One region of the Thermoanaerobacterium xylanolyticum LX-11 genome, then DNA from elsewhere that is predicted to be linked to it. Evidence: riboswitches for the same ligand, from Rfam matches in the RefSeq annotation. Region 1 holds a riboswitch; the other holds the start of a gene.
What was found. Region 1 has a riboswitch for cyclic di-AMP ahead of THEXY_RS05755 (cell wall hydrolase). Riboswitches for the same ligand answer to the same signal wherever they lie in the genome.

Region 1 (5,709 bases):
TTAAATTAACTATATCTGTAACAGTACCACTATAACCTTTTTGAGTGGCAGCAATTATAAATTCTACAATATGACGAATAACAGGTTTAGTAAAATATAATGCAAAATTTAATTTCATTAAGTACTGGATTATTGATGAATTTTCTGTTATTCTTTTATTATGAGACATTTGCTCCACTCCTATGATTAATATTGTTATAGGGTAACAACATATTAATACCATAGAAGCGAGCATTTGTCTCTATTTTTTATTAAATTTTTTCATGTAAGTTTATTATGGTAATTTATGTTAGTGAATTTTCTCATCTATAGCAATTATATTAAAATAAAGGCCTGGGACGAAGACAATTTTCAAATGCCTAATTCCGACATAGAAGTAAGGTTTATAAAATTTATAGAGGAGATACATAGCTCAAGCAAAGTAGAAACAAAAGAATCATGGATAATAACTACCTCTAAAGTTACTTCAGTAGAAACTCTATGGAAAATAATACATAAAAGATGGGAAATTGAAAACAATGCTTTTCATCAATTAAAAACAGAATGGCACTTAAATCACTGTTTTATGCACAGTCCTGAGGGTGTAGAAACTGTGTTAATGTTTATAATAATAGCATTTAATTTGATGCAATTATATTTCTTCAGGTGTATAAGAAATTTTAGGGAAAAGCATATGCTTCAAATAGATATTATTGAAGATATAAAAGATGAGATATTTATCATAGAAACTGGATGGAGTAATCCACTGTTTGTGAAGACATAATTTGAAACAAAACTGGAAATTCATTATTAAAATTCATGGGGTAAGGGGAAAGTATAACTTTTTTAGCATCTAAATGGATTTACTATTACCATATATTCAACTAGATGTAAAATATAAAAATTCTTGTAAAGATAAATTTTTTGCTGGAATTTTGATGCGAAATCTCTGAAAGGAAACAAGTTGCATTGACATAATTTTTTGACTTATTATATAATGAAGTTATGACTTTTAAAAAATATTATATAATTTATCTATGTAAAGGGGAGTAGTTCACATATATAAATATGTGGCAAAGTCAACATGCTGGTTTTAACCTGGCTTTGCCTTAAAGAATGAGACCTTTACGTAATATGTTGCACATATTATGTAATAGGTTTTATTTTTTTGGCATACTAATTACAAGGAGGCAGATTTGATGAATGCTTTAATATCGTCTTTTATTCTCGTTTTTGCATCTGAAATGGGCGACAAGTCACAGTTTATGGCTATGGCATTTGCCACATTTATAAAAGCCAGAACTGTCTTAATTAGCATATTGATCGCTGCCCTTTTAAATATGGGTATTGCAGTTTTGTTTGGCTCATTTATTACAGAGTACATACCGATAAAATACGTGAAGCTATTGGCTGCCATATCTTTTTTAATTTTTGGGTTGATTACATTAAAAAATGGCCATGAAGGACATGAAAAAATCAGAAAATCCAAATACGGTCCGGTTTTCACCATAATAAGTACATATTTTATTTCGGAATTTGGAGATAAGACACAGCTTTCGACATTAGCACTTACTGCCACATACAAAAATCCTGTATTTGTTTTATTAGGCGCTACTGCAGGAATTTTTATGGCCGATGTCATCGGAATCGTATTGGGAGTTTATTTAGGTAAGAAATTGCCGACAAGGCTTTTACACTACATATCAGCGATCATTTTTATAATATTTGGCTTTATCACTTTGTACGAAGCAAAAACATTATAAAAGCAAAATGGATACCTTTCGGTATCCATTTTGCTCCTCTTAGCCTCTCAATTTTGCATCATCTTTATCTTGCATAAGAAAATACCATATTTCCAACTCTCAATGCAACTGGCAATGACCAAAGCCACTGGTTAGTATTGCTGTCGTCAAAGTAATAAAGTGCACCGTTTGTAGGATCTACACCGTTTAAGGCATCCCTTGCAGCACTTATTGAGTCTGGTGTGGCAGGTAGATTTATCCAGCCATTTTCAACAGGCGTAAATTGATAGTAGCCATTGCTATCGACTTGATATATTACACCCTTTATGGAGTTAGGAAATATACCACTTTTTACCCTATTCACTATCACGGCACCGACAGCAACTTTAGCTTGATACGATTCACCACCAGCTTCTGCATTTATAAGCCTTGATAGAAGATCCAAATCAGCATTTGTGTATGAAATAACACCTCTTTGGACAGAACCCCTGTTTGTAGTTACATCGCTTCTTATACTTGAAGAAGTTGATGGTGTGCCAGACGTCGATGTTGGTATGACAAAAACTTGACCTGGATAAATCATATCGCCTGTTAAACCATTTACATTTTTTAAAGCATCTACAGTAGTACCATACTTCATGGCAATTAAGTATAAACTATCGCCTTTTTGGACTGTATATGTGTTGTCACTGCCAGGTACAACTAATACTTGCCCCGGATATATTACTGTATTACTGATATTGTTAAGCTTCATTATTTGATTGTATGTTGTACCATAATTTAAGCCTATTTTATATAGGCTATCACCAGGCTTCACAGTATATGTTGCCGCAAATGCCGTCTGAGAAAATAAAAGAGCCGCTGCTAATGATGCAATGAGAGGCTTTACCTTAATACATTTTTTTAACATAAAAATCCCCCTTTTGCCTCCGAGGTTAGTTGACGGGTTCGGGCAAAGGGCCGCCCTACCACTTAAGTGGATTCACCCCAAAAAAAGATCCCCCGTACCCCTTTTCGGGGATTCGGCATATTTTACTTTAATTATAAGGGGAATGCTTGTATATGTCCATATTAAACTGATGGGAATATAGGTAATTAGTGGCATTCACTGTAACCGCAAAATGGACAGTAAATACATCCGCTTTCAGGAACTAACTGAGCCCCACAATCAGGGCATTTATATTCCTTAGAAGAATTTTTTGCCTCCATCTGCTGATTCTTCGTCGCTTCTTTTTGCAACATTTTATACCCTCCAATATATAGTGATTTTATAAATATATTATACCATATATTGTGGAGTATGTCACTAAAAATAAATAACACCCCCATCTATCAAATTTTGGGAATTGTTATTTTAAATTCGGATCCTTCATTTAACTTGCTTTTTACTTCAATACTTCCACCATGCAGCTCAACAATAAGTTTTGCAATAGATAGTCCTAAACCCATTCCACCAGTTTCTTTGCTTCTTGCTTTGTCAACCCTGTAAAATCTGTCAAATATATAAGGAATCTCTTCTTCAGGTATTCCAATGCCGTCGTCTTTAATTGTTACGGCTACATTATTATCTGCTTCCCCTGCATAAAATTTTATGTTGCCGTCAATATCTGTATATTTTAATGCATTATCGAGAATTATTCTTAATAGCTCCTTTATAAGGTTCCTATCTGCATACACTTCCAAATTTTTATCGCAAAAAATTTCAATGTTTTTCCCATTAAAAATCACTTTAGCATCCCTGACTATTTCTGCAATCAATTCATAAACATTAAATAATTTCTTATTTATATTAAGCGTCTTGTTATCTCCTCTTGCCAGCATTAAAAGCCTTTCAATCAATATCTCCATTTCTTGCTCTTCTTTTTTTAAAGCGCCTATAGACTCTTCCAGTACATCTTTGTTGTCTTTCCCCCATCTGTCTATAAGTTCTATATATCCTTTCAAGATAGACAAAGGTGTCCTCAGCTCATGGGAAACATTTGATATAAATGCATTCTGCCTTTTAAAATAGTCTTCCAACCTATCCAGCATGTCATTAAATGTAGCAGCGAGCTTAGACAGTTCATCATTATTTCCACTAATGCTCAATCTTTTATTTAATTTTTTTTCGTCGATTGCATGAACTTCTCTCACCATATAATCAACAGGCCTTAATGCTCTACCCGTTATAAAATATCCTGCAAAAAAAGACACCAAAACTCCAATGACATCGGAAACAGCCATCATAACAAACAAAAGCTTTAAGAAAAAATACTGATTTTTTAAATCTTCATAAACCTGAATATAAAAAAATTTATTCCCAAAAGTATACTTTCTGTTTATATATGCTATATGTGTCTCATCTTTTTCTATTTTTGTAGGTACATTTATATTTTTATCATATGGTATATCAATCAAATGCGGTGAAGACACGTACACAATTTTCCCATGCGAATCCACAATCTTTAAATACATATTTTCACCTATTGACGATCCGAAAAGTAAATCTTTGTCTACACTTGTTATTATGCCATCAACCTCTTTCAGTTTTTCGACTATGACATCTGATTGATTTTGTATATCGTCAAACGCTTGATATACAAGGTAATATTTGAGACCGTATAACACAGATGCATTAAGCACTATTAAAATAAATGAAAATATGATAGCATAAAGCAAAGCAATCCTCAACTTTATTGACAACTTAAAGCTTTTAATTCTCATTTTTTTCTTTCCTTAAAGAGTATCCTACACCTCTTATCGTCTGTATCAACTTATTATCAAACGGTTCATCAATTTTACTTCGCAAATACCTTATGTACACATCTACTATGTTTGTCTCACCAATATAATTGTAGCCCCATACATTCTCCAGTATGTTTTCCCTTGTAAGCACTATTTCAGAGTTTATAATCAAATATTTCAAAAGCTCAAACTCTTTTTTCGTCAGCTCTATCTTTATTCCGTCTCTTTTTACTTCGTATGTAGACAAATCCATTGTTATCCCATCATATACCAATTTATTAGCATTTGACTTTGCATTTTTTCTAAGGACATTTCGTATTCTCGCCATAAGTTCTTCAATCGAAAACGGCTTAGTCAGATAATCATCAGCACCTATATCAAGCCCAAATACCTTGTCTTTTACCTCATCTTTTGCACTTAAAATTATTACAGGCGTCGATGATTTTTTTCGTAGTTCTCTCAATACTGAAAAACCATCCAAACCTGGAAGCATCAAGTCTAAGATTATCAAATCGTAATTTCCATCTAAAGCCTCTCTTAAGCCACTATTGCCGCTATATTCTAATGTTACACTATAACCTTCACGTTCAAGCTCTATCTGTAAAAACCTTGCAATTCTTTTCTCATCTTCAATTATGAGTATGCTTTCTTCCATTAAAATCACCAATTTTTATTATAGCACATTAAGTACGCTATAAAAATCAGGAAATGAAATATTCACACATTCTGCATTTTTTATTTTTGTACTGCCATCAGCTTTTAGAGCAGCAATGCTTAATGACATAGCAACTCTATGATCGTTGTAGCTGTCAACCGTAGCACCATGCAGTGTTTCTTTACCATGGATTATCATACCGTCATTTGTAGCTTCTATATCAGCACCCATTTTTCTCAATTGGCTTACCATGGTGTCTATGCGATTGCTTTCTTTTACTTTTAGTTCTTCAGCATCTTTTATAACTGTAGTACCATCAGCGTATGCTGCCGCTACAGCAATAACCGGTATCTCATCAATCAACCTCGGTATAATCTCACCACCTATATCAATCCCCTTTAAATGCGAAGATTTTACTACTATGTCCGCTACAGGTTCATTGTTAACGACTTTCTCCTCTATTATTTCAACATTGCCACCCATTTTATTCAGCACATCTATTATTCCTGTTCGCGTGTTGTTTATATTTACATTTTTTATCAATATTTCTGAATTAGGCAATATGCTGGCTGCTACCATAAAATACGCAGCAGAAGATATGTCGCCAGG
Region 2 (5,709 bases), 450 kb from region 1:
ACCTTTGTTGCGCACTCAATATCTTTTTTCTAAGCCTTATGCTTTTAGGCGTAACTTCCACAAGTTCATCGTTGGCGATAAACTCCAAAGCTTCTTCAAGCGACATTTCTCTAACTGGTGAAAGCCTTAATGCTTCATCTGCAGTGGCAGAACGCAAATTAGTAACATGCTTTTTCTTACAAACATTGACATCTATATCATCACTTCTGGAGTTTTCACCAACTATCATACCTTCGTACACTTCGACGCCTGGACCTACAAAAAGAGTTCCTCTATCTTGTGCATTGTAAAGTCCATAAGTCGTTGTAGTGCCAGCTTCAAAAGCCACTAAAGACCCTCTCGATCTTGTAGGTATATCCCCTTTGTACGGTTCATAGTCATAGATTATAGATGTCATTATCCCATTTCCCTTGGTATCAGTAAGAAATTCAGAGCGATATCCTATGAGGCCTCTTGTCGGTATCTTAAATTTCAGCCTTAATGTACCAGGTTTTAAAGTATGCATATCCATAAGCTCTCCTTTTCTTGAGCCCATCTTTTCCATGACTACACCCATGTAATCTTCTGGTATGTCAATAGTAACAAGCTCAATAGGCTCGTGCTTGACACCATTTATCTCCTTTATAATCACAGATGGCTTAGATACCTGAAGCTCATATCCTTCACGCCTCATAGTCTCTATCAAAATGGATAAATGCAACTCGCCACGTCCAGATACTTTAAATGCTTCTGTCGTCTCCGTCTCCTCAACCCTTAATGCTACATTCGTTTCAAGCTCTTTAAAAAGCCTTTCTCTTAAATGCCTTGATGTCACGTATTTGCCTTCCCTACCTGCAAACGGACTCGTATTTACGCCAAATGTCATCGAAATGGTTGGATCTTCTATTTCAACAAAATCTACAGCCTCTGGCTTTTCTGGATCGGCTATCGTCTCTCCAATCTCAATGTCGCTTATACCTGATACAGCTACTATATCACCCAACTTAGCATCATCAACCTGTACTCTTTTCAAACCTTCATATTGATACAGATTGCTTAATTTAACATTTTGCACAGACCCATCTCTCTTGCATATTGCCACATTTTCACCTGATACAATTTTACCTCTAACCACTTTTCCAATAGCGATTCTCCCAATGTAATCATCATAGTCAAGTGTGGTAACAATAAGCTGCAGCGGATCATCTATATTACCTTCTGGCGCCGGAATCTCTTTTAAGATAGTATCAAAAAGAGGACGCAAATCTACTGATTCATCCTTTAAGCTTAACTTAGCAATGCCTTCTCTGGCAGAAGCATATACTACAGGAAAATCAATCTGATCATCATCAGCACCAAGCTCAATAAAAAGATCGAGGACTTCATCAATGACTTCCTCTGGCCTTGCATCAGGTCTATCGATTTTGTTAACAACTACTATAGGTTTTAAATTAAGCTCTAAAGCCTTGCTTAATACAAATCTGGTTTGAGGCATTGGTCCTTCAAAAGCATCTACAAGCAACAATACACCATCAACCATTTTTAATACCCGTTCTACCTCACCACCAAAATCAGCATGCCCTGGTGTATCAACTATGTTTATCTTTACACCATTATACCTAATAGCTGTATTCTTTGAAAGAATAGTTATTCCTCTTTCTCTTTCTAACTCATTTGAATCCATTACTCTCTCTTCGACTTTTTCGTTCTGCCTAAAAATGCCGCTTTGCTTAAGCATACCGTCTACTAAAGTTGTTTTCCCGTGATCAACATGCGCTATTATAGCTACATTCCTTATATCGTCCCTTACAAACCCCATTTAGGTTAACTCCTTCCACACAAATGCAAATTTTATACAATATATAATGATATATTAATATGCCTAAATAGTCAACAAACTATAAAATATCGCCTAAAAAATGCATCAAAAAAAGACACATGAAAGTGCCTTTTTGTCGTTATATTTAGTTTACTGTATAACCCTTCTGGCTGCAGCATAGTGAGTGCTGTAGTAATCTTCATATAAAGAGCTTATCATGACTTTTCCAGCACCAGATGAAGCGTGCATAAACTGCCCATTTCCTATGTATATCCCAGCATGGTTTATTATGCTGCTCCCTAATGTCTTAAAAAACACCAAATCACCAGGCTGCAAATCTGCTCTATCAACGTAAGTTCCTACTGTAGCTTGAACATCAGCAGTCCTTGGCAAACTAATACCGACGCTTTTAAAGACGTATTGAGTAAAACCAGAACAATCAAAACCCGATGGAGATTCACCACCGTAAACATACCTTGTTCCTAAAAACTCTTTACCAAAATCGATCAGCCTTGAGGCAATGCTTCTATCAACATCACCCCTTGACACCGTACTTGAAGACCTTAATGAAAGGTACTTTCCATATATCCAGCCTACAGTCCCATCTGAAAGCTTTATGTTGTACCAGCCATTATCCTGTCCAATCACTGTAACCACATCGCTATAATTTAACTGTGTGATAACCATTGACGACAAGTTTCCGCCATTTCTGACATTTACACCGTTTCCAATGACGACGCCACTTCCAAGATCTGCTGCATAAATATGTGTAAGCATCGAAGAACCTACCATAGTCATGCCGAAAACGGATACACCAAAAATAAATTTACCTAATTTGCTATTCATAGCTAATCTCCTTCCTTTTGCCTCCGGAGTTAGTTGACGGGTGCGGGATAGAAGGTACCCCTACTGCATATGGCAGATTAACCCCAAACATGAAAAATCCTCCGTACCTAAATAGGATTCGGCAAGATTGCTAATATGTACAAGTTTCTTTTATTTTATCAAAAACGATTAATAAAGTCAATGTTTTCATAATAATTTTTTAAGATTTTTTTAATAAACTCTTAATATATTTTATAAAAAATTTATAAATTTGTTACAATCTCTATAAATAAGAAGCTTGTTGTAGTATAATTTTATTTGATATACGAAAAGGAGGATATGAATGAGTCAAATAGTCATACTTCAAAAAATCGCAATAAGCATCATCATAATATTTTTCGGTTACGCAGTAAAGAAAATGAAATTTCTACCTGCAGAAACGGGAAAGGTAATAAATAGTTTTATCATATACATAACATTACCTGCCAGCATCGCAAAAGTTTTCTTGACTACAAAAGTAAATACAAACTTGTTCGTTTTAACATTATCAGGCTTTGCTTTTGGCTTCATCACTTTTCTTGTAGGCTTTTTAGCCTTTAGAAACGCAAATTTAAAAAGAGAAACAAAAGGCACTTTAATTATCTCTCTTTGTGGCTACAACATAGGTCTTTTCGCTTTTCCTTTTATACAACAAATTTACGGCAACAATGGACTTTTGCACATTGCCATGTTTGACATGGGAAATTCATTTAATGTCTTTGGAGTTGCATATATTGCTGCGTACGCATTTTCTCAGAGTGATAAAGTAGATCTAAAGAAAGTATTTAAAAAAATCTTGTACTTTGTACCTTTTGACACGTATATAATCGCCTTCATATTAAATGTCATAGGTATTAAATTTCCAAGTTTAATCGTTAACCTGGCAGAACAAATTTCAATGCCTAATACAACATTGGCTTTGTTTGTAATAGGATACTTTCTTGATTTTAATTTAGAAAAGGATGAAATTTTATCGCTACTTAAAGGACTTGCCATTAAATATGCACCAGGCATAGCATTGTTTTTTGTCTTGCCTCTGTTTTTCAATACCGCATCAATGACAATTAAAACCATAATGTTAGGAACTATCATGCCAACAGCGCTTGTAGCAGTCATATATTCTGATGAGAGAAATCTAAACACCAAACTTGCATCGATCTTTATAACGACAACGACGATTGTTGCGATTGTATTCATGTCAATTATAATGGTAAAGTGGCATTAAAAAAAAGCCTTTTGAAAGGCTTTTTTATGTAAAATATTTATTTTCATTTTGGTGCGGGAGATGGGACTTGAACCCATACGAGATAGCTCTCACATGCCCCTCAAACATGCCTGTCTGCCTATTCCAGCACTCCCGCTTACATTGAGTATTGTATCATCAAGATGCTAACTTGTCAATATTCGCAAAGGTGTTAATTAAATCTATCACAGAATCGACATCCACACAAACGTACGCGTCTGCCTATTCCGCCACCCCCGCGTCACAACATCGTTAGCACATTAGTCATTATATAATGTTTTTTTGTTTGTGTCAATACCTTTTTGTATAAATTGCGATTCATTTAGTATTATACAGACAAGCATAGATTCATGTCTGTCTATATTATTCTTTTTAATTTTGCATTCTCTATCCTTCCGGGAATTCTACCTCTTTTTGCAATAGGTTCTCCTTCTACTTCTTTAATATCCATCGTCATATCTATAGGAGATGCATCTGATATATAACTGCCAACGCCAAATGCATCTGCACCGCTTAATGCAAGCTCTTTTATCCTTTCTGGTGTAAGCCCACCAGACACAATGATCTTGACATTGTCAAACCCTTTTTGGTTAAGCCTCTGCCTAAGCTCATACACAAGGCTTGCTGTCACACCCCCTCTTTCCGATGGCGTATCCAATCTTATGCCATACAACCTATCTCCTAAAAATTCAGCCACTCTCAATGATTCTTCAATTTCATCTTTAAATGTATCTACTAAAATAGTTATTTTCTCATCTTTAGGCGTTATCTCACTGTAAGCCTTTGCTACAGTAAGAGTGTCGCCAGCTATCAGAAAAGCCGCATGTGGCACTGTGCCCTTTGGTTCACGGCCTAAAAGCTTTGCTCCCAATATACAGCTAGCATCATCAGCACCACCTATAAGGGCGGCCCTTTCCATGACAGGCGCCACTGCAGGATGCACATGTCTTGCGCCAAAACAAAGTAAAGGCTTGTCTGGAATAACTTCTTTAAGCTCTCTTGCTGCAGTAGCCCATCCGCATGAACTTGCCAACATACCCAATATCACAGTTTCATACGTGCCAAACTCGTTGTACGGTCCAATGATTCTCATAACAGTCTCTTTTGCTTCAAAAGTCTCTCCTTCATCTATAGACCACACTTCAATGTTTTTATCTTTTAAGACATTTTTTACTTCAGGCAGCCCTGCAAAAACACCACTTCTTCTTGCAAATATCTCTGCCGTTACAACTTTCCCGTCAATCCCTAAATGCTTTAAAATATCTTGCGTCCTTAAAAAATAAACGTCTGTAGTCGCGCCATTTTTTATCTCATCATGTGTAGCGGAAAAAAACTCTCTATCATTGCTTACCTTAACTTCCCTTAAGTCTTCAAGATGTTTGATAATTTTCATATGTATTCTTCTCCCTCTCTATAATCTAAATATCCTAAGTAAGATTGTCGTAATGCCAAGGGCTATCATTGGACCAACCGGTGCTCCCTTAAAGAAGCTTACACCAATCACAGTACCCAGCAAAACACCTACAACACCATTTGTATCTACTTTCATGGCGTTAAGGCCTATAGATGCCAATATAGCTACAATTATCCCGGCAATAACTGTAATAACCCCCTCCACGCTTTTTGCAGCATTTAAAAAATCATCAATTGACACTTTGCTCATTGCAAGAGGTGATAAGGCTCCCATAGTCAATACTATTATACCAAGATTCATGCCATTTTTCGATACAAATTGATTAATTATTTCCAAGTTCATAAGCTTAATCAAAAGAAGCATTATAATAGCAGCCGCAGCGTTGTTGTT

Region 2: it holds a riboswitch for cyclic di-AMP, as region 1 does, so the genes downstream of both, THEXY_RS08135 (C40 family peptidase) here and THEXY_RS05755 (cell wall hydrolase) in region 1, are expected to answer to the same signal.

Annotation. Positions count from the first base shown of each region.
Region 1 is NC_015555.1:1,187,561-1,193,269, reverse strand. It holds gene THEXY_RS05770 (IS701 family transposase) at 1-169, opposite strand, end outside; gene THEXY_RS05765 (transposase) at 287-763, shown strand; gene THEXY_RS05760 (TMEM165/GDT1 family protein) at 1,179-1,742, shown strand; gene THEXY_RS05755 (cell wall hydrolase) at 1,807-2,631, opposite strand; cyclic di-AMP (ydaO/yuaA leader) riboswitch at 2,631-2,759, opposite strand; gene THEXY_RS12625 (hypothetical protein) at 2,817-2,963, opposite strand; gene THEXY_RS05750 (sensor histidine kinase) at 3,054-4,424, opposite strand; gene THEXY_RS05745 (response regulator transcription factor) at 4,414-5,100, opposite strand; gene aroA (3-phosphoshikimate 1-carboxyvinyltransferase) at 5,119-5,709, opposite strand, start outside.
Region 2 is NC_015555.1:1,639,486-1,645,194, forward strand. It holds gene typA (translational GTPase TypA) at 1-1,798, opposite strand, end outside; gene THEXY_RS08135 (C40 family peptidase) at 1,949-2,644, opposite strand; cyclic di-AMP (ydaO/yuaA leader) riboswitch at 2,648-2,778, opposite strand; gene THEXY_RS08140 (AEC family transporter) at 2,967-3,887, shown strand; tRNA gene THEXY_RS08145 (tRNA-Leu) at 3,937-4,023, opposite strand; gene THEXY_RS08150 (nicotinate phosphoribosyltransferase) at 4,264-5,298, opposite strand; gene THEXY_RS08155 (DUF441 domain-containing protein) at 5,317-5,709, opposite strand, start outside.